Regions from separate parts of the Nocardioides sp. Z50_6 genome, predicted to be linked through region 2. Evidence: riboswitches for the same ligand, from Rfam matches in the RefSeq annotation. Region 2 holds a riboswitch; the other holds the start of a gene.

Region 1 (9,146 bases), on a different contig from region 2:
CGGCCAGCGCCGCGGTCACCTGGTCGACGCGCAGCCACGGGGAGCCCAGGATCTTGTGCACCTGGGGCGCGAACGACGGCGACTCGACCACCACCTGCAGGGTCGGGCCCTCGGAGACCACCTCCCCCTCGGCCAGCACCACGACGGAGTCGGCCACCCCCGCCACGAACTCCACGTCGTGGGTGGCCACCAGGACGGCGTGGCCCTCGTCGCACAGCTCGCGCAGCAGCGAGGCCAGCGCGCGCTTGCCCGGGTAGTCGAGCCCCCGGGTCGGCTCGTCGAGGAGGAGCACCGGAGGCCGCGCCGCGAGCACCACCGCGACCGCCAGGGCGAGTCGCTGTCCCTCGGAGAGGTCACGGGGATGGGTCGCGTCGTCGATCCCCGGCGCGAGCCGGTCCAGGATGGCGCGGCAGCGGCCGGGCTCCCCCGCGTCGGCGTCCGCGTCGGCGCACTCCTCGCCCACCGACTCGAGGTAGAGCAGGTCGGCCGCGGTCTGCGGCACCATCCCGGTGTGGCGGCGACGCTCGGCGCCCGACAGCGTGTGGGGGTCCTGACCGGCCACCCGGACCTCTCCCGAGCTCCGCCGCAGCCGTCCCTGGAGCGTCCACAGCAGGGTGGACTTGCCGGCTCCGTTGCGTCCCATCAGCGCGGTCACGCGCCCGCGAGCCAGCCGCAGGTCGACGCCGCGGAGCACGGCGTCGCCGCCCTGGGTGACCACGACACCGCGGGCGCTCAGCACCGGCGCCGTCTCCGGCGCGCTGCTCGCCTCGGCCGGCGGGTGCCCGGCGACCCTGGCTCGCAGGCCGCCCGCCCGGCGGCGGGCGTCCCGCACGTTGAGGGGCAGCGGCGACCAGCCGGCCGCGCGGCCGAGCTCGACCAGGGGCGGGGCGACCGGCGAGTGTGCCATCACCACGTCGGGGACGTCGACGAGGACGGTGCCGTCGCCGTGCAGGAGCACCACCCGGTCGGCGAACGGCACCACGCGCTCGAGCCGGTGCTCGGCGACCACGACGGAGAGCCCGAGGTCGTGCACCAGGCGCGTCACGATCGCCAGGACCTCCTCGGCCGCGTTGGGGTCCAGCGCCGAGGTCGGCTCGTCCAGGACCAGCAGGCGCGGATGCATGGTCAGCACCGAGCCGATGGCCACCCGCTGCTGCTCCCCGCCCGAGAGGGTCCGCAGGTCGCGGTGGCGCAGCTCGGCGATGCCGAGCAGGTCGAGGGTCTCCTCGACCCGACGGCGCATCGTGGCCGTCGGCAGCCCGAGCTGCTCCATCCCGTAGGCCAGCTCCTCCTCGACGGTGTCGGTGACGAACCAGGCCGCCGGGTTCTGCCCGACGTAGCCGATGTCCGCCGCCCGCTCCCGGGCCGGCTGCTCGACGATGCTGGTGCCGTCGAGGAGCACGTCGCCGCGCAGGATCCCTCCGGTGTGCTCCGGCACCAGCCCGGCGAGCACGCCCAGCAGCGTGGACTTCCCGACACCGGTCGACCCGGCCAGCAGCACCAGCTCGCCCTCCTCGACGGTGAGGTCGATGCCGGCCAGCACCTCGCGGCCGGGGTAGGCGAACCGGATGTCGCGCAGCTCGATCATCGGGCTGCCTCCTGTCCGGAGAACGCCGGGACACGCGTGGCGCTCTCCCTGGCGGGGAGCGCCCGGCGGGTGGCGACGGTGGGCGCCGGGGGCGCGACCAGCACCGGCAGCAGCGCCGCCAGGGGGACCAGCAGGGCGGCCAGGTCGAGGGCCGGCGCACCGGCGACACCGGGGTGGGCGATCCCGGGTGAGACGCGCGCGACCCACCAGAGCCCCGCGCCGGCGGTGAGCCCGCTGACGGCGACCAGGACCTCCTCGGGCTGCCACCTGTCGGGGCGGTAGCGGGTCCGGCCCACCCGGCGCCCGGCGCTGGCCAGCGCCAGCGCGGCGCAGCCCGCACCGAGCGCCAGCATCGGCACGCCGAGCCAGCGCGGTGTCGTGGTGTCCAGGAAGCCGTAGACCCCCACGCCAGTGCCCAGCAGCGCGAGGAGCATCAGCGCCCCGGTGAGCCGGCGCTCGCCCGCGGTGGCCTCCCCGGTGCGGCCGTAGCCACGGGCGTCCATCCCGGCGGCCAGCGCCATCGAGCGCTCGAAGGCGTCCTCGAGGACCGGGACCAGGAGGCGGCGCAGCCCGCGGATCCGACGCGCTCGACCCCGCGGCGTGCCGCCCCGCAGCTCCTGGGCGTGCTTCACCCGGCGCGCACTGTCCGCCAGCTGAGGCAGGACGGAGACCGCCACCACGAGTGCCGTGCCGATCTCGTAGAGGGCCGGGGGCAGGGACTTCAGCAGCCGCTTGGGGTTGGCGAGCGCGTTGGCGGCGCCGAACGCGAGCAGGATGCACGCCAGCTGCATCCCGTCGTAGAGGCCTGCCAGGACGGCCTCCCGGGTCACCGGTCCGAGCAGCCGGATCCCGGTGGTCCACTCCGGCAGCTCCACCTGCGGCAGGCGGACCAGGACGGTGCCGCCCTCGACGCCGCCGAGCAGCACCCGGAAGAGGACCCGCACCGCGACGGTGATGCCGGCCAGCCACAGGTAGAGCCGGAAGGCACGGGCCCAGGTGCCGTCCCCCCGGCAGGCCTGCACCACCACCCAGGCGACCGCGGCGAGCAGGGCCAGCAGCCAAGGGTTGGTGGTGGCCGAGGCTGCTGCGGCCAGGCCGGCGGCCCACACCCACCAGGCCACCGGATGGAGCTCACGGGAGACCCGCCCCCGCCTGCTCGTCCGATCCACCACCGCGCTCATCCGGCTCACCCGTTCCTGCGCCTCAGCGAGAGCAGCAGCCCCGCGCCGACCAGGACCGCCAGGAGACCGGCCGGCACCCAGAGCGGCAACGACTCGTCGGTGGCGGGCTCCGCGGGCAGCACGTCGCCACCGACCGAGGGCTCCGTCGCCTCCGGCGCGACCGCCGGTGGCCGGGCCTCCCCGTCGCCCTGGTGCCAGACCAGGGCGAGGTGACCGCCCGCCGGGGTGCGCAGGGTGCCCGCGCCACGGCTCGAGTAGACCCAGTCACCCCCCTGTCCGTCGGCCTGTCCGTCGGCCTGTCCGTCGGCCCACCACACGCTCCAGTAGGCGTCGGCCGGCGCCGCGTTGACACAGGGGTCGGACGCCGGGAGCCCGTCGACCCGGCAGATGAAGCCGGGATCCCGGGTGGCGTGGTCGAGGGTGAAGCCCGCGTCCTGGATGCTGGTGGCAGCCCGCTCGTCGGCGACTGCGCGGTCGCACCCGGTGCGGACACCGTTCCCGGCTTCGACCAGCGCGCCGAAGTCGACCACGACGGTCACGCCCTCGGGCGGACACGGAGCGGGCACCGCGACCGCCGGACCGGCGGCTGAGAGCCCCAGCCCCGCGCCCGCGAGCGCGACGCCGACGGCCGCCAGCGCGGCGGCCCCCAGGGACCGCACGGTCACCGGTCCTCCCCGTCACCCTCCGCCGCGGCCAGCACCGGAAGGGCCTGCACCCCGGCGATCACCCAGGGCGAGCGGTCGAGCGGGTCGTCGAGACCGTAGGTCCGGGCCTCGGCGAGGCTCGACTCGTCGAAGGCCACCGCGCCGGTCTCATCCGCCAGCTCCCCGTCGGCGTCGACCACCTGCAGCCCCCGCAGCCAGGCGGCCGCCCGCCGCGCAGCGTCGTCCTCGCCGAGCTCGGCCAGCGCCCACCCGGCCAGGCCCGAGGAGTTGGCGTTGACGCCGTTCTGCGGGTCGGCGAAGGAGCCGTCCTCACCCTGCTGCTCGAGCAGCCACGTCGTCGCCTGATCGAGCGCCTCCGTCACCGCGGGCTCGGGCTCCCCCTCCTCGGAGAGGGACGCCAGCTGGAGCACGACGAGGGCAGTGGTGTCCGGGGCCTGGTCGGGGGTCACCTGGTCACCCGCGCACGACTGGTCGCGGGCTCCGGGGTCGGAGAAGTCGAGGCGGAAGAAGCCCTGCTCGCACTGCTGCAGGAGCAGGAAGTCGGTGACCTCGTCGGCCTTCTCGCTGCCGATCCGGGTCAGGGCGGCCGCGGCGTAGGACTGGCCGATCGCGTTGGCGTAGTCGCCGTACTCGGAGCGGTCGCGGAGCCGGCCGGCGTTGACGCCCTGGGGGGTCACCGCGCCCTCGACCCGGGCCTGGAGGTCGACCCCGCCGAAGTCGGCCGGGTCGCGATCCTGGTCGACCGCGAGGAGCAGCGCCTTCGCGGAGGGGCCCGAGTAGAGCTCGCGGCCGGCGCCGACGTAGGTCTCCAGGGTCTCGGCGACCGCGTCCGTGGTCTCCGCGGCCTCCTCGTCGTGCAGCCCGGTGGCCGAGAGCCCGAGCACGAGATCGATGCTGGAGCCCACGTCCACCGACGTGGAGGTCTTGCCCTCCCACGAGGTGGTGTTCTCCAGCAGTCCGTCGGCGTTCCGGTTGGCCAGCAGCCAGGTGGCGGCCAGCTCGGCCGGCCGCGGGGCGTCGGAGACGCTGGCCTCGGCACCGGTGTCGGCGCGGCTGCCCTCCTCCTGCGCACAGGCGGTGGCGGCCGCACAGACCAGGGCGAGCGTGGCGCCGGCCGCGGAGATACGGCGACGTCGGGGGTGGTGACGGAGCATGAGGGTGGTCCTTCCCGCTGCTGAGCGGGACGGTCCCCTGCGGGGATCGAACCGCTGCGTTCCTCGACAGCGAATGTTCGGACGCAGCACAGTGGGTGTTCCGGCTCGCACGGTCGGACCGTGCCTACGGTTGCGGGTCAGCGCCGGACTTGGACCGGCTTCCCCCAGCTGTGAGCGTGGGTGCGTCGCGACGGTCGCCGCGACGCACCCACTGTAACCCGGTCTCCCGGTCCCCGCCGAAGGGGTCCGGGACAGCCGATCAGGCCAGCTTCTCCAGGATCAGCTCGCGCACCCGGCCGGCGTCGGCCTGCCCGCGCATCTCCTTCATCACCGCACCGATGAGCGCACCGGCGGCGGCCACCTTGCCGTCGCGGATCTTGTCGGCCACGTCCGGGTTGGCCGCGATGGCGTTGTCGACGGCGGTCGACAGGGCGCCCTCGTCGGAGACGATCGCGAGGCCGCGGGCCTCCACGATCTGCTCCGGCGTCCCCTCGCCGGCCAGCAGGCCGTCGAAGACCTGGCGCGCCAGCTTGTCGTTGAGCGTGCCGGCGTCCACGAGCGCCTGCACCGCCGCGACCTGCTGCGGGGTGACCCCCAGGGCGTCGATCTCGGTGCCGGTCTCGTTGGCCCGCCGGGCCATCTCACCGAGCCACCACTTGCGCGCCGCCTGCGGGGCGGTGCCGGCGGCGACGGTCTCCTCGATCAGCAGCAGCGCGCCGGCGCCGACGGTGTCGCGCATCTCCAGGTCGGAGAAGCCCCAGTCGGCCTGCAGCCGGGCCCGCTTCTGGGTCGGGTTCTCCGGGAGCGTCCCGCGCAGCTCCTCCACCCACTCCCGCGACGGGGCCACCGGCACCAGGTCGGGCTCGGGGAAGTAGCGGTAGTCCTCGGCGTCGGACTTCTCCCGGCCGCTGGTGGTGATGCCGGTGTCCTCGTGCCAGTGGCGCGTCTCCTGCAGGATCGAGGCCCCCGACTGCAGCACGGCGGCGTGCCGCCGCATCTCGTAGCGGACCGCACGCTCGACCGAACGCAGCGAGTTCACGTTCTTGGTCTCGGTGCGGGTGCCGAGCACCCCGGAGCCCTTGGGAGCCAGCGAGAGGTTGACGTCGGCCCGGATCGAGCCCTGGTCCATCCGTGCGTCCGAGACGTCGAGGGCGACGATCAGCTCGCGCAGCTGGGCGACGTATGCCTTGGCGATCTCCGGAGCCCGCTCCCCCGCGCCCTGGATGGGCCGGGTGACGATCTCGATCAGCGGGATGCCCGCCCGGTTGTAGTCGACGAGCGAGTAGTCCGCGCCGTGGATCCGGCCGGTGGCACCACCGACGTGGAGGGTCTTGCCGGTGTCCTCCTCCATGTGGGCGCGCTCGATCTCGACCCGGAACGTCTCCGGCTCGCCGTCCGCACCCTCGACCTGGACGTCCATCCAGCCGTCGAAGGCGATCGGCTCGTCGTACTGCGAGGTCTGGAAGTTCTTCGGCATGTCCGGGTAGAAGTAGTTCTTCCGGGCGAAGCGGCACCACTCGGCGATCTGGCAGTTCAGCGCCAGGCCGATCCGGATGGCCCCCTCGACCGCCTTCCGGTTGACGACCGGCATGGCACCGGGCAGGCCCAGACAGGTCGGGCAGACCTGGGTGTTGGGCTCGGCACCGAACTCGGTGGGGCAGCCGCAGAACATCTTGGTCAGCGTGCTGAGCTCGACGTGGACCTCGAGGCCCAGCGCGGGGTCGTACTTCTCCAGCGTCTCCTCGAAGGAGAGCAGCTCGGCGGTCCTGGTGCTCACTGACGGGCTCCCTTCAGCTCGGGCGCGCGGTCGAGGACCGCACCACCCCACTTCTCCTGCAGCAGGGCCTCGACCGCGGCGCCGACCCGGTAGAGCCGGTCGTCGGCGAGGGCCGGTGCCAGCACCTGCAGTCCGACCGGGAGGCCGTCCTCGTCGGCCAGGCCGCACGGCACCGAGATGCCGGGCGTGCCGGCCAGGTTGGCCGGGATGGTGGCGAGGTCGTTGAGGTACATCGCGAGCGGGTCGTCGAGCTTCTCGCCGAGCTTGAACGCCGTGGTGGGCGCCGTCGGGCTGACCAGCACGTCGACCTTCTCGAACGCCGCCTCGAAGTCGCGGCTGATCAGGGTCCGCACCTTCTGTGCCTGCCCGTAGTAGGCGTCGTAGTAGCCGCTGGACAGCGCGTAGGTGCCCAGGATGATCCGGCGCTTGACCTCGTCGCCGAAGCCGGCGTCCCGGGTGGCCCGCATGACCTCCTCGGCACTGGGCGCCTCGACGCCCTCGGGCAGCACCCGCAGCCCGTAGCGCATCGCGTCGAACTTCGCGAGGTTGCTCGACGCCTCGGCAGGCAGGATCAGGTAGTAGGCGGCCAGCGCGTGCACGAAGTGCGGGCAGGAGACCTCCACCACCTCGGCGCCGGCCGCGACCATCGTCTCGACGGTCTCCTCGAAGCGCGCCATCACGCCGGGCTGCCAGCCCTCGCCGCGCAGCTCGGTGATGACGCCGACCTTGAGCCCGGTCAGGTCCTTGCCGGCCCCGGCCCGGGCCGCCTCGACGAACGACGGCATCGACTCGGGGATCGAGGTGCTGTCCAGCGGGTCGTGGCCGGCGATCACCTCGTGCAGCAGCGCCGAGTCGAGCACCGTCCGGGTGACGGGACCGACCTGGTCGAGCGAGTTGGCGAGTGCCACCAGGCCGTAGCGGGAGACCCCGCCGTAGGTCGGCTTGACGCCGACCGTCCCGGTGACCGCACCCGGCTGCCGGATGGAGCCGCCGGTGTCGGTGCCCAGCGCCAGCGGCGCCTCGAAGGCGGCCACCGCGGCGGCGGAGCCGCCACCGGAGCCGCCCGGGATCCGGTCGAGGTCCCACGGGTTGCGGGTGGGGCCGTAGGCGGAGTGCTCGGTGGAGGAGCCCATGGCGAACTCGTCCATGTTGGTCTTGCCGAGGATCGGCAGGCCGGCCTCGCGCAACTTGCGCACCACGGTGGCGTCGTAGGGCGGCACCCAGCCCTCGAGGATCTTCGATCCGCAGGTGGTGGGCAGGCCGACGGTGGTCAGCACGTCCTTGACGGCGATCGGGACGCCGTCCAGGACGCCGCGCGGCTCCCCGGCCGCGCGACGCTCGTCGGAGGCGCGCGCCTGGGTCAGGGCGCCCTCCGCGTCGACGTGGAGGAACGCGTGCACGCCCTGCTTGTCGCTGCCGTCGGCGGGGCCGTCGACCTCGGCGATCCGGTCGAGGTGGGCCTGGGTCAGCTCGACGCTGGTCACCTCGCCGGCGGCCAGCGCGTCGGCCATCTCGGCCGCCGTGCGCCGGGTCCAGTCGATGCTGTCGGCGCTCACTGCTCGTCCCCCAGGATCCTCGGCACGGAGAAGCGCTGCTGCTCCGACTCCGGGGCTCCCGCGAGCGCCTGCTCGGCGGTGAGGCCGGGGACGACGACGTCCTCGCGGAAGACGTTGGTCAGCGGGAGCGCGTGCGAGGTCGGCGGCACATCGGCGTCGGCCACCTCGCTGATCGAGGCCACCGACTCCAAGATGACGCTCAGCTGGGGCGCCAGGTGGTCGAGCTCGGCGTCGGAGAGGTCGATCCGGGCCAGGTCGGCCAGGTGCGCGACCTCGTCGCGGGTGATTTCGGGCATCAGCATCCTTTGCCAGACGTGCGGGGGATCAGCCGCCCATCCTAGGCTCTCCCTCGTCTCCCTCCGTGGGGGGCGTGCTCGCGGTGGGCGTGGCCGGCGGCCCCTCGGCGAGCAGCCGGTCGAAGCCCGCCTCGTCGAGGATGGTCAGGCCGAGCTGCTCGGCCTTGTCGGCCTTGGAGCCGGCGTTCTCCCCGACCACCACGAAGTCGGTCTTCTTCGACACCGAGCCCGACGCCTTGCCGCCCCGGGCGATGATCGCCTCCTTGACCGAGTCGCGCGTCCAGCCCTCCAGCGAGCCGGTGACCACGACGGTGAGCCCCTCCAGGGTCCGCGGCACCGACTCGTCCCGCGCGTCCTCCATGGTGACGCCGGCCCGGGCCCAGGTGTCCACGATGGCGCGGTGCCACCCGGACTGCTCGCCGTCGAACCACTCGCGCACCGAGGCGGCGATGGTGGGGCCCACCCCCTCGGCGTCCGCGAGCTGCTGCTCGTCGGCCTCGCGGATCGCCTCCATCGACCCGAACCGGGTGGCCAGGGCACGGGCCGCCGTCGGGCCCACGTGGCGGATGGAGAGCGCCACCAGGACCCGCCACAGAGGCACCTGCTTGGCCTGGTCGAGGTTGTCGAGCAGCCGGCGGCCGTTGGCGCTGAGCACCCGGGGGCCGCTGCCCGCCTCGACCTCAGCCTTCTTGGCGGCCCGGGTGAAGAGCTCGGTGCGCAGCAGGCCCGACTCGTCGAGGTCGAAGACGTCGCCCTCGTTGGCGATCACCCCGGCGGCGAGCAGCGCGTCGGCCGCCTCGTAGCCGAGACCCTCGATGTCGAAGGCGCCGCGGCCGGCGACGTGGAAGACCCGCTCGCGCACCTGGGAGGGGCACGCCTCGTGGTTGGGGCAGCGCAGGTCCTTGTCGCCCTCCTTCTGCTGGGCGAGC
Region 2 (9,146 bases):
AGACGCCCCATCCGCTCCCCGGGGAGAGCCGCGAGGAGCAACCCGAGCAGGGCCAGCTGCGCGAGCGCCCGGATCGCCTGCTCGACACCCACGAGGAGGCGCCCGGACGTGACGGGCCCACCCATGGGAGCCCCTGAGCTCGGCACCCACTCGGGCAGCACCCACACCACGTCCCCACCGATGCCCTGCCCCACGGTGAGCGTGATCAGCACCCAGGCGGAGAGCACGATCGAGCCCGGACCCAGGGCGGCCGTGGTGACGCCCGGACGTGCCGGACGCTGCATCGCCACCGTCACCAGCACGGCCACGACCAGGCACCCGGAGACCCAGGCGGAGGTGCTGGACTGCACGGCGAGCCAGGCCACGCAGGCCCACAGGACCCATCCCAGGGCGCCGACCTCGAGGACGGCCCGACGGCTCATCGGGCTCGCCTGCGGCGCAGCGGGAGGAGCGCCAGGACCAGGGCCGTGAGTCCCGCGAAGAGAGCGGCGACCTGCACCAGACGCTCGTCGTGAGCCGACGCCACGCTCGCCGCGGCCGCCTCGTCCGGCAGCGGGACGTCCAGGTTCCGGGACCGGGGACGCACCACCGCCGAGGTGTCTTCGCCGATGTGTGCGGCCAGTGCGCCCGGGACGTTCGACGAGACCGCGGCGAAGGCCCCGGCCGTTCTCCGGGCTCGTGACTGTCCGGTGGCGTCGGACCTGATCCCCCAGCCCGTCACCGGTACCCCGGAGTGCGCGTCCACCAGACGGAACTCGACCTCACGATCCGGCAGACCGCGCGGGACCACATAGGCCAGCGTGCACCGGGTGTCGTCGCACGTCGTCTCGGCGGGGCTCGCCCCCGCGCCGTCCGCCTCGGCAGCCACGACCCAGGTGCCCGCGTCGGAGTACTCCACCCGCCATGAAGTGCCGGGCACCACGTGGTCCAGCGCCAGGTTGAGGGCCTTCCCCACGGGCTTGCGTCGACCGTAGCCGTCACCGAGCAGTTCCGGAGTGGCGGTGAGCAGCTCCGTCCATGCCCCGAGCACGTCGGGGACCGTGGCTCCGCGGGACTCGACGGGTGCGATGAGGACCGGCCCCCCGGCATCGCTGGACACGGGTGCGCGCAGGAGGACGTCGACGCTCCCCCAGCCCTCGTCGTCGGTGGTGACCTCGAAGGACGCACCCAGCGGCGTCCAGGTGGGTAGGCCCGACGCCGACCGTGCCGGGGTCAGCGAGAACGCCTGCATCTCCACCGTGCTGTCGGGACGCCCGGTCACACCGACCTGGTGGGTCGCCCCGTCCAGCCACCGCGTCGGCACCTGGACCGAGCAACGCACCCGGTCGTCACCGCACAGGCGCCGCGTCTCCGGCCCGACCGCGTGAGCGGCTGGGGCGGAGACGAGAGCGGGCGCGACGACTCCCAGCATCAGGGGGGCGAGGAGCTGCCGTCTCACCACGTCGTCCCCCAGGTGACGCGGCGCACTCGTCGGGTGAGGAGCCAGCCGGCGGGCGCGGCCAGCGCTGCTGCGAGCAGCAGGGCCAGGAGCCAGCGGACGGACTGCCTCGCCTCCTCGACCCTGGGCGCCGCCACGCTCGACGCCTCCTCTCCCCACACCGGCGGGTCCACCGGGTCGGCAGCCGAGTTGGACGACAGGGCCGTGGCAGCGCCCTGGGTGGGTGAGCCGCCCGGACTCGCCCCAGCGGAAGGAGTCCCGGGAGGAGGCGTAGGAGGAGCCGGGGAGGGACCGGGCGACGAAGCGTGGCCGCCGCCGGGCTGCGCGGTCGGTGAGGCTACCGCCGACGGGTCCCGCGTCGCGGGAGCGCTGCCCGCGGGCGACCGGGTCGGGGAGGGGCCTGCCGCAGGAGGCGCGGACGGGGCCGCCGAAGGCACCGGGAGCGTCGCGTCCAGGTCTTCGGGCTCATCGCCCGGGACCGGCTGGCCGCCCCCTCCCCCGCTGGGCGGCGCCGTGCCCCCGGGCGGCTGGGCCGGGTCCGGGTCGGGCAGACCGGGCTGCTTGGTGGTGTCGAGCTGCTTGCCGCGCTCCCTCGCCTCGCCGTGCTCGGAGGGGATGACGTTCCACTCGGCGAAGGCCGGACGGGCCACGGGGTGGTCCGGGGAGCTGGCGTAGTTGAGGTGGTGGTTGATCCGGAACCGGTGGACCTGGCCTGGGGTCAACTCGGCCGGCACGGTGTAGGTCACGGCCGAGATCTCTCCAGGGCTGTTGCGCAGCCGTTGCGCCGCGGTGTAGCCGTGACCGGGGACCGGGGTCCAGGTGCCGTCCGCGTCGAGGTACTCCACCCAGTAGCCCGTGCCCACCACGTTGCCGAGGACCTGCATCTCCAGCTGCACGTCCACCGGCTTCTGCTCCGCATAACCGTCGCCCAACAGCTTGAGCGTGCGGCCGCTGAACTCGACGACCTTGCCCAGGCGGGTGCTCAGGTCCAGCGAGCCGTCGTCGGCCAGGCCCACGAAGCCCCACCCGCCGGGCACGTCATCCAGGGTGCGCGGGACGAGCTTGACGGTGTCGAACCTGCCCTCGCCCGAGGCACCTGAGGCTTTGGTGCCGGTGGTGACGGACTCCCCGCTGGGGACGAGACCGGTCACCTCGCCCAGGGAGTTGAACTCGATCACGTAGAACTGCAGCTCCAGAGTCACCCCCGGGTGCCCGGCGCCCCTGACCTGCAACAGCTGCTGGTCGCCGGCCGCGCGTTCCTCGACGTCGATCACGCACGCCTGCACGTACCCGTCGCACAGTGCCCGCTGGGTCGGACCGACACCATGAGCCGGCGCCACTGCGACCGTCGCCGCGACCACGGCGAGCAGCCCCACGAGCCCCGGGGTCGGGGCCGATCTGAGCACTGAACGAGGCGTTCTGGCAGACGGTTCACGCTGCACGGCGGGGCCTTCCTGGAGGTGCACGCAGACGCGGCAACCTCAGGAGCTCGACGCTCCCCGGCTTCCGAGCCCGTGCTTGTGCGACAACGGGTGACGGCTGCATCCCCGGAGTTCCCGACTCGCTGGAGACCAGCTCACGGTTGCGCAACAGCGCCGGATTCGCACCGGCTTCCTCTGGTGGGGATGCGTCACTGAGGGTGACAGCGTGGAGTGTGGCACACGGGTCTTCGGAACAGGACCACGCGGGGGGCGATGCCCGACTGAGTGAGTCAGCTCATGCCAGGCGGGTTGCTCTCCACCCGGACATGTGACGTAGCGTGCCGCCTGCGTCCGAAGGGGAAGCCGGTGCGAATCCGGCGCTGACCCGCAACCGTGACGATGTGGCCCGTCCACGTCGAAGTCGGAATGCCTTCGTGCCGCGCGACCATTCCCACACTGTCGAGGATCGCAGTTGGTCGCCGACGTCCGCGCACGTCGGCCTCCCCTGCTCCAGAACTGGAGTACCCATGAAGAGCCGCACCTTGGCGCTCACCGTCGTCGGAGCACTCGCGTCCGGCACGCTCAGCGGCATGTTCACCCCGGCGTACGCCGCCGACTGGCGCACCGGCTGGTGCCTGGAGGACGAGGGACTCAGCGTTGTCGTCGACTACGGCGACGGCGAGGGTGCAGGGATTCCCGAGGAGGGATTCCAGGTCCGTTGCCTGGTCGGCGGCGAGATCGACGAGACTCGGGACGGCACCCGAGTCGACGCGCTGCGCGCCGTGGGTCTCGACGTGGAGCACCAGGGAAGCTACGTCACCGCCATCGACGGCGTCGAGGAGTACAGCGGTGACGCGATGCACTGGTTCTTCTCCGGCGCCGCGGTGCCGGGCCCTTGGGACACGTCGAACTACGGGCTCATCGCTGACGGCGCCAACGTGAACAAGGCTCTCGGCGCCCGCCTCGTGGGCGAGGACTGGGTGAGCGTGCCGAGGGCCACCCCCCAGTTCGCCGAGCCGGAGCCCACGCCCGAGCCCACGCCCGAGCCGGTGGCCACGCCTCCCAGTGCGCAGACGCAGCCGACGCCTGGGCAGGCGGAGCCCGCCTTCCTGCCGCCGGTCCCCTCGATCGCCGGAACGGCCAGGGTCGGCAGGAGGCTGACCGCCCAGGTCGGGGCCTGGCCCGTCGGCAGCAGCCTCTCCTACCAGTGGATGCGCGACGGTTCACCCCTCCCCGGTGGGGAGAAGAGGTCCTACACCCTGACCGCGGCCGACCGGGGATCAACTTTCTCCGTACGGGTTGCGGGAGTCCGCCCTGATGGCGTCGAGGGCACAGCAGTCTCCGGCACGAGCATGAAGGTGCGGGCCGGTCGACAGGCCGCCGCGCAGCCCAGGATCGTCGGCAAGGTTGTCGTTGGGAAGACGCTGAAGGCCACTGTGAAGTCGTGGAAGCCCGGCAATGTCACGTGGATGTACCGCTGGCTGCGCGATGGGCAAGCCATCCCCGGCGCCACCGAAAAGCACTACGTCCTCGGAGTTAAGGACGCCCGCAAGCGGATCAGCGTCAAGGTGACCGGCCGCAAGGCGGGCTACGCCAAGGCGACCCGCACCTCCGTGAAGACCGTCAAAGTCAAGCGTTAAGGGCTGTTACGGGCGCCTGGCGCGTTCAAACCTGCGCGCGACCGCACCACAAATGGACGTTCGTGCGTGACGTCCCGCCACCGATAAAGGGCCCGGAGGGAAAACCTCCGGGCCTTCCGGGCCTCCAGAACCGTGTCGGTGCCACGCGTGCATCGCGCCTCGGAACTCGGTCAGGTTGTCAGGACACGCCGCCAAGGCCCTCCCCACCAGGGCCACTTAGGGGGCCGCGGATCGGGCCACGGCAGGATCCAAGCAGCCGAACGAGATCACACCGACACTGAACCGACCCGCATCATGGTCAAGTACGGCACCCAGTTCTCACCCGGCAACAGGGGAAGGCACGGCCGGCTCGAGGTGTCTTCGGAGAAGGCATTCAGGTTCCGTCGTGCTTGGAGCGAGTTCCGTCTCGTCAGCCGCGTGCTGGCACGATCCGCAGCCCGTGCCTCGCTGACGTGTTACATATCTGGTACACAGGGAGCATCATTTTCGACGTTTGCGCAGGTCAGCATGGGTGAGCAAGTCAGTACTACGACATCTGATCCGGGTCCCCGAAGGGACACCGGAACGACCACGAACAACCGCAACAACCGCCTCTGACCTGCGGAAACGCCGCCCCCCGACCTTTCGGTCGGTGGGCGGCGTTTGCCGTTGTAAGCCGCTGGGATGTGACAGGCTCGTTACATATTTGGGATCGGGTGGCCTCCCGATCGACAAAGCGGGGCGGGGTCCAACGCCCCCAGGACGCGGCGGTCTCGTCAGGTGGAGACGCGCACCTTCGAGCGGTCGGGTGATCGCTCACCGGGTGCCGATGGACCTGGGTGCTCACACAGACCGTGATCACCCACGCCACCCGGAGGGCGGGCGTCGAGGTCATGCTGTCGCCAGATAATGCAGCAGTCCCTCCAACCGAGCGATCTGCTGTAACTGAACATCCGTCGCGAGTCGCGCCCTCGCTCCGAAATCGAAGCGCCTGCATCTACGCCCAGTGGGTGTTGCGCACCTCACGCGCGCCCAGGAAAAAAGCGGTGGCTGGATGCGATAGTTTTGCGCCCTGACCCGGCACGGACCGGGTGAGGCGAACGTGCGCTTCTGCGCCGGCGGTCCGAGGCTGAAAACCTCCAGAGTCAGTTCAACACTTCTGGAGCTTCCTGTATGTCCTCGGTCTTGCCGTCTCCCCGCACTCGCTGGTGGGCGCTCGTCGTCCTCGGCCTCACCCAGCTGATGGTGGTCCTCGATGGGACCATCGTTGCCATCGCCCTGCCGGCCGCGCAGGCCGACCTCGGCATCGCGGATGGGCAGCGTCAGTGGGTCGTCACCGCCTACGCCGTCACCTTCTCCGCCCTGCTCCTGCTCGGCGGCCGGATCGCCGACTTCTGGGGCCGCAAGCGCACCTTCATGGTCGGCATGGTCGGTTTCGGCGCCGCCTCGGCGTGGGGCGGACTCGCGCAGTCAGGCGGCGAACTCATCGCCGCACGCGGACTTCAGGGCGTGTTCGCGGCGCTGCTGGCTCCAGCTGCTCTGGCGATGGTGGCCGTACTGTTTCCCAGCGGCCGTGACCGCGACGTGGCCTTTGCTGTCTTCGGCATCATCGCCGGCACCGGCGCTGCCTTCGGCTTCCTGCTCGGCGGCGTGTTGACTCAATACGCGGACTGGCGCTGGTGCCTCCTGGTGAACCTCTTCTTCGTCATCGCAGGGCTGATCGGCGGCAAGACCCTGCTCACCGAGAGCAAGGCCGAAGGCGACACCCGCTACGACATCCTCGGCACCATCACCGTCGCGCTGTCCCTCGGTGCCCTGATCTACGGCTTCGCGCGGGCCGAGCACGGCTGGGGCGAGCCCGACACCATCGGCTTCCTGACCGCCGGCGCCATCTTGATGGGCGTCTTCGTGTGGTGGCAGGGCCGCACCTCGCACCCGTTACTGCCCCTGCGCGTGATCCGCGACCGGGTGCGCGGCGGAGCCTTCCTGCTTCAGGCCGTGGTGGGCGTCGTCATGGTCGGTGCGATGCTCTACCTCACCTTCCACTTCCAGATCGTCCTCGGGATGAGCCCACTGGCCGCCGGCTTCGGAAACGTCGCGATGACCGTGGTCATCATGGCGACAGCGCCGATTTCAACCGAGCTCTTCACTACCTTCGGTCCCCGCCCGGTGCTCACCGTTGGTCCGCTCCTCACAGCGGCCGGACTCTTCTTGCTCAGCGGCGTCACCGCCGGGGGAAGCTACTGGTCCGAGGTGCTTCCCGGCCTGGTCGTGATGGGGCTCGGCTTCTCCCTGATCTTCGTACCCCTGCAGAACCTCGCCCTGGCCGGGGTCGACCCGCACGATGCCGGGGTCGCCTCCGCGCTGGCCAACGCCTCCATGCACGTCGGCGGTTCGATCGCGGTAGCCGTGTTCACCGCGCTCTACACCTCGTCGTTGGCCGAGTCGCTCACCCAGGGCGCGGACAAGCTGCCCGCGCTGGCCGGCGCCTACGGCGACGTCTTCTTCGCCGCCGCCTGGGTGATGACGCTGGGTGCCGTCACCTCCTTCGCTCTGATCCGCGGACCCAAGACCGCGCTTCGACCCCCCGTCGACGCGGTGCACGCCGCCCACTGAGGCCGCCGCGGATCAACCCGCTCAGCACTGCGCTGACGCTTCCGTGGAAGTGATCGGCGGCCTAGCGTCGCGGATGCGGGTCCCGGAGCAGCTGATCCAAGGTGCGATTCGCGGGTTGCTCCACCAGCATGGGCAGTGTGCAACTTCGCGCTTAAAGCGCGGGGCTCGGTCTCGCCGGCCAACAGCCGATTGGGGATGTGCACGAGCTCGTACAGCTCCACGTTTGTCGTCGACTCTGTCGAGCGTAGTGCCGTCCTCGGCAGCGCTCGTGCTCGATCCGGTGATCCCGTTGGACAGGCGGCTCATGCTGAGACGCGGAGGGCGATTCACGAGCCGGTTGGCCCGTCAACGTGCACAGACGTCTAGTTAACTAGGTTCATCGCTTTCGTAGGCGCCAACCAGTGCACGTCTCAATGGCTCCCACAGTTCCAGTCCGGAAGCCAGTACGTCGCCGGTGGCGGGCCAGCGGTTCCCCTGAGGCCCGTCGAGGTCGCCGACTGTTCCTCCTGCCTCGACGACGAGCAGAACTCCGGCGGCACCGTCCCAGGCCTGGAGACCGGGGCTCCAGACCGCGTCCGCCCTTCCCCCGGCGAGGGCCGCCAGTGACGAGGCGGCACTTCCGCCGCGTCGCAGATCGCGCACCATGGGTAGCAGAGCGTCGACCATCGCGCCCGCTCGTGGGTGGTGTTCGACGGGGCGGCCTAGGTTGACCTCCACGAGCGCTTGCCCCAGGGCCCCGGGAGGTCTGACGCGAGTGGGTCGTCCGTCCTGGAAGCAGCCCAGGCCGTGCCCGGCCCAGGTGAGACGTGCGTGGCACGGCTCAGCGACGGCGGCCGCGAGGAGTGCTCCCTGCGGGGCACGGGCTGCCACAGACACCGACCAGTCCGACCGACCGTAGAGGAAGCTGGTGGTGCCGTCGATGGGATCGACCAGCCACTCCACCTCGGCAGCAGGACCCGTCCGCCCCCACTCCTCGCCCAGGACCGCGTCGCCGGGGCGCAGCCGCTCGAGGACGTGGCGGATCGCTCGCTCCGTCTCGAGGTCCGCTCGGGTCACCAGGTCCCGGGGCCCCGACTTCTCGCGCACAGCCAGGTCTTCGGTTCGTCCATGCCATTCCATGGCCACGGCGGCACCAGCTTCGGCGGCCGCGCGGGCGACCGCCACCAGATCATCCGGCTCCACGGGGACTCCAGCCCGTCCATGGGCCCGCAGCCACCCGGGCGGTGCGTGCGACGAGCTGGCCGATCTCGTCGCGGCACTGTCCCAGGTACCTGACCTGAGCAGCGGTGGCCGCCACCCATGGCAGCGTTGCCGCGATCGGGTGGTGGATGCCCAGCGCAAGACCGGTGAGCACGAGGGCCGCTGCGCCGGTCAAGGCCGCAGGCACCCGCCGGGCATGGCTCGCCGCGACGCTGCCAGTCGCCACGGCACCCAGCACCGCGCCCATGACGAGCGTCGGCGCGGGGACGCGGGCGTCGGCACAGGCCCAGCCGGTCGCCGCCGACAGCGCGCCGGCCGCGATGCCGGCCAGGTGCCAAGGTGCGTGCAGCGGGGTCCGTGAGACTGCGCGCCAGCGACCTGTGTCGCCTCCGGTGGTGTCCATCCCCGCCGGCAACCACCGGACGAGCGCGAGCAGGTGCTCCCGGGCCTGTCCCGCGCGCACCTCCCAGACCAGGGCGCCCCGGCGTGCCGTCGCGTACGCCGTGGCTTCGACAGCCCAGCGACTGGTCACCCAGGCAATCCCGAAGGTCCACCATGCCGCCGTTCCCAGCACGGTGCTTCCAGGATCGAGTGCCCCGACGGCCAGGACCGTCCCGCCCATGCCCCGCACGGCGTACCCCGCGCCGATGAGCGTCCAGATCCCGACCACCCCCGCGCCGAGCGACTCCTGGACCTCACCCGTCCGGCCCGTGGCCAGCGCGCGGAGCAGCTCGTAGACCACTGCTGACACCAGGACCGCAAGCCCCAGCGTCAGGAGCAGGAACGAGGTGGGAGGCGGGGCCAGCAGCACGACCACACCGGCGAGCACGAGGCGCAGCCCAGCGACGGCGC

The links. A riboswitch is a leader RNA that binds a small molecule or an ion and turns the genes downstream of it on or off. The one in region 2 is predicted to bind cobalamin.
Region 1: another riboswitch for cobalamin. It lies ahead of AC4BGE_RS01830 (hypothetical protein); the one in region 2 lies ahead of AC4BGE_RS16795 (hypothetical protein).

What each region holds. Positions count from the first base shown of each region.
Region 1 is NZ_JBZAJB010000001.1:376,310-385,455, forward strand. Features, by position in the region: gene AC4BGE_RS01815 (ABC transporter ATP-binding protein) at 1-1,588, opposite strand, end outside; gene AC4BGE_RS01820 (energy-coupling factor transporter transmembrane component T) at 1,585-2,757, opposite strand; gene AC4BGE_RS01825 (hypothetical protein) at 2,775-3,434, opposite strand; gene AC4BGE_RS01830 (hypothetical protein) at 3,431-4,588, opposite strand; cobalamin riboswitch at 4,662-4,805, opposite strand; gene gatB (Asp-tRNA(Asn)/Glu-tRNA(Gln) amidotransferase subunit GatB) at 4,848-6,365, opposite strand; gene gatA (Asp-tRNA(Asn)/Glu-tRNA(Gln) amidotransferase subunit GatA) at 6,362-7,876, opposite strand; gene gatC (Asp-tRNA(Asn)/Glu-tRNA(Gln) amidotransferase subunit GatC) at 7,918-8,217, opposite strand; gene ligA (NAD-dependent DNA ligase LigA) at 8,246-9,146, opposite strand, start outside.
Region 2 is NZ_JBZAJB010000008.1:109,301-118,446, reverse strand. Features, by position in the region: gene AC4BGE_RS16810 (hypothetical protein) at 1-422, opposite strand, end outside; gene AC4BGE_RS16805 (hypothetical protein) at 419-1,438, opposite strand; gene AC4BGE_RS16800 (hypothetical protein) at 1,435-2,844, opposite strand; cobalamin riboswitch at 3,169-3,311, shown strand; gene AC4BGE_RS16795 (hypothetical protein) at 3,402-4,499, shown strand; gene AC4BGE_RS16790 (MFS transporter) at 5,652-7,094, shown strand; gene AC4BGE_RS16785 (inositol monophosphatase family protein) at 7,461-8,276, opposite strand; gene AC4BGE_RS16780 (serine/threonine-protein kinase) at 8,263-9,146, opposite strand, start outside.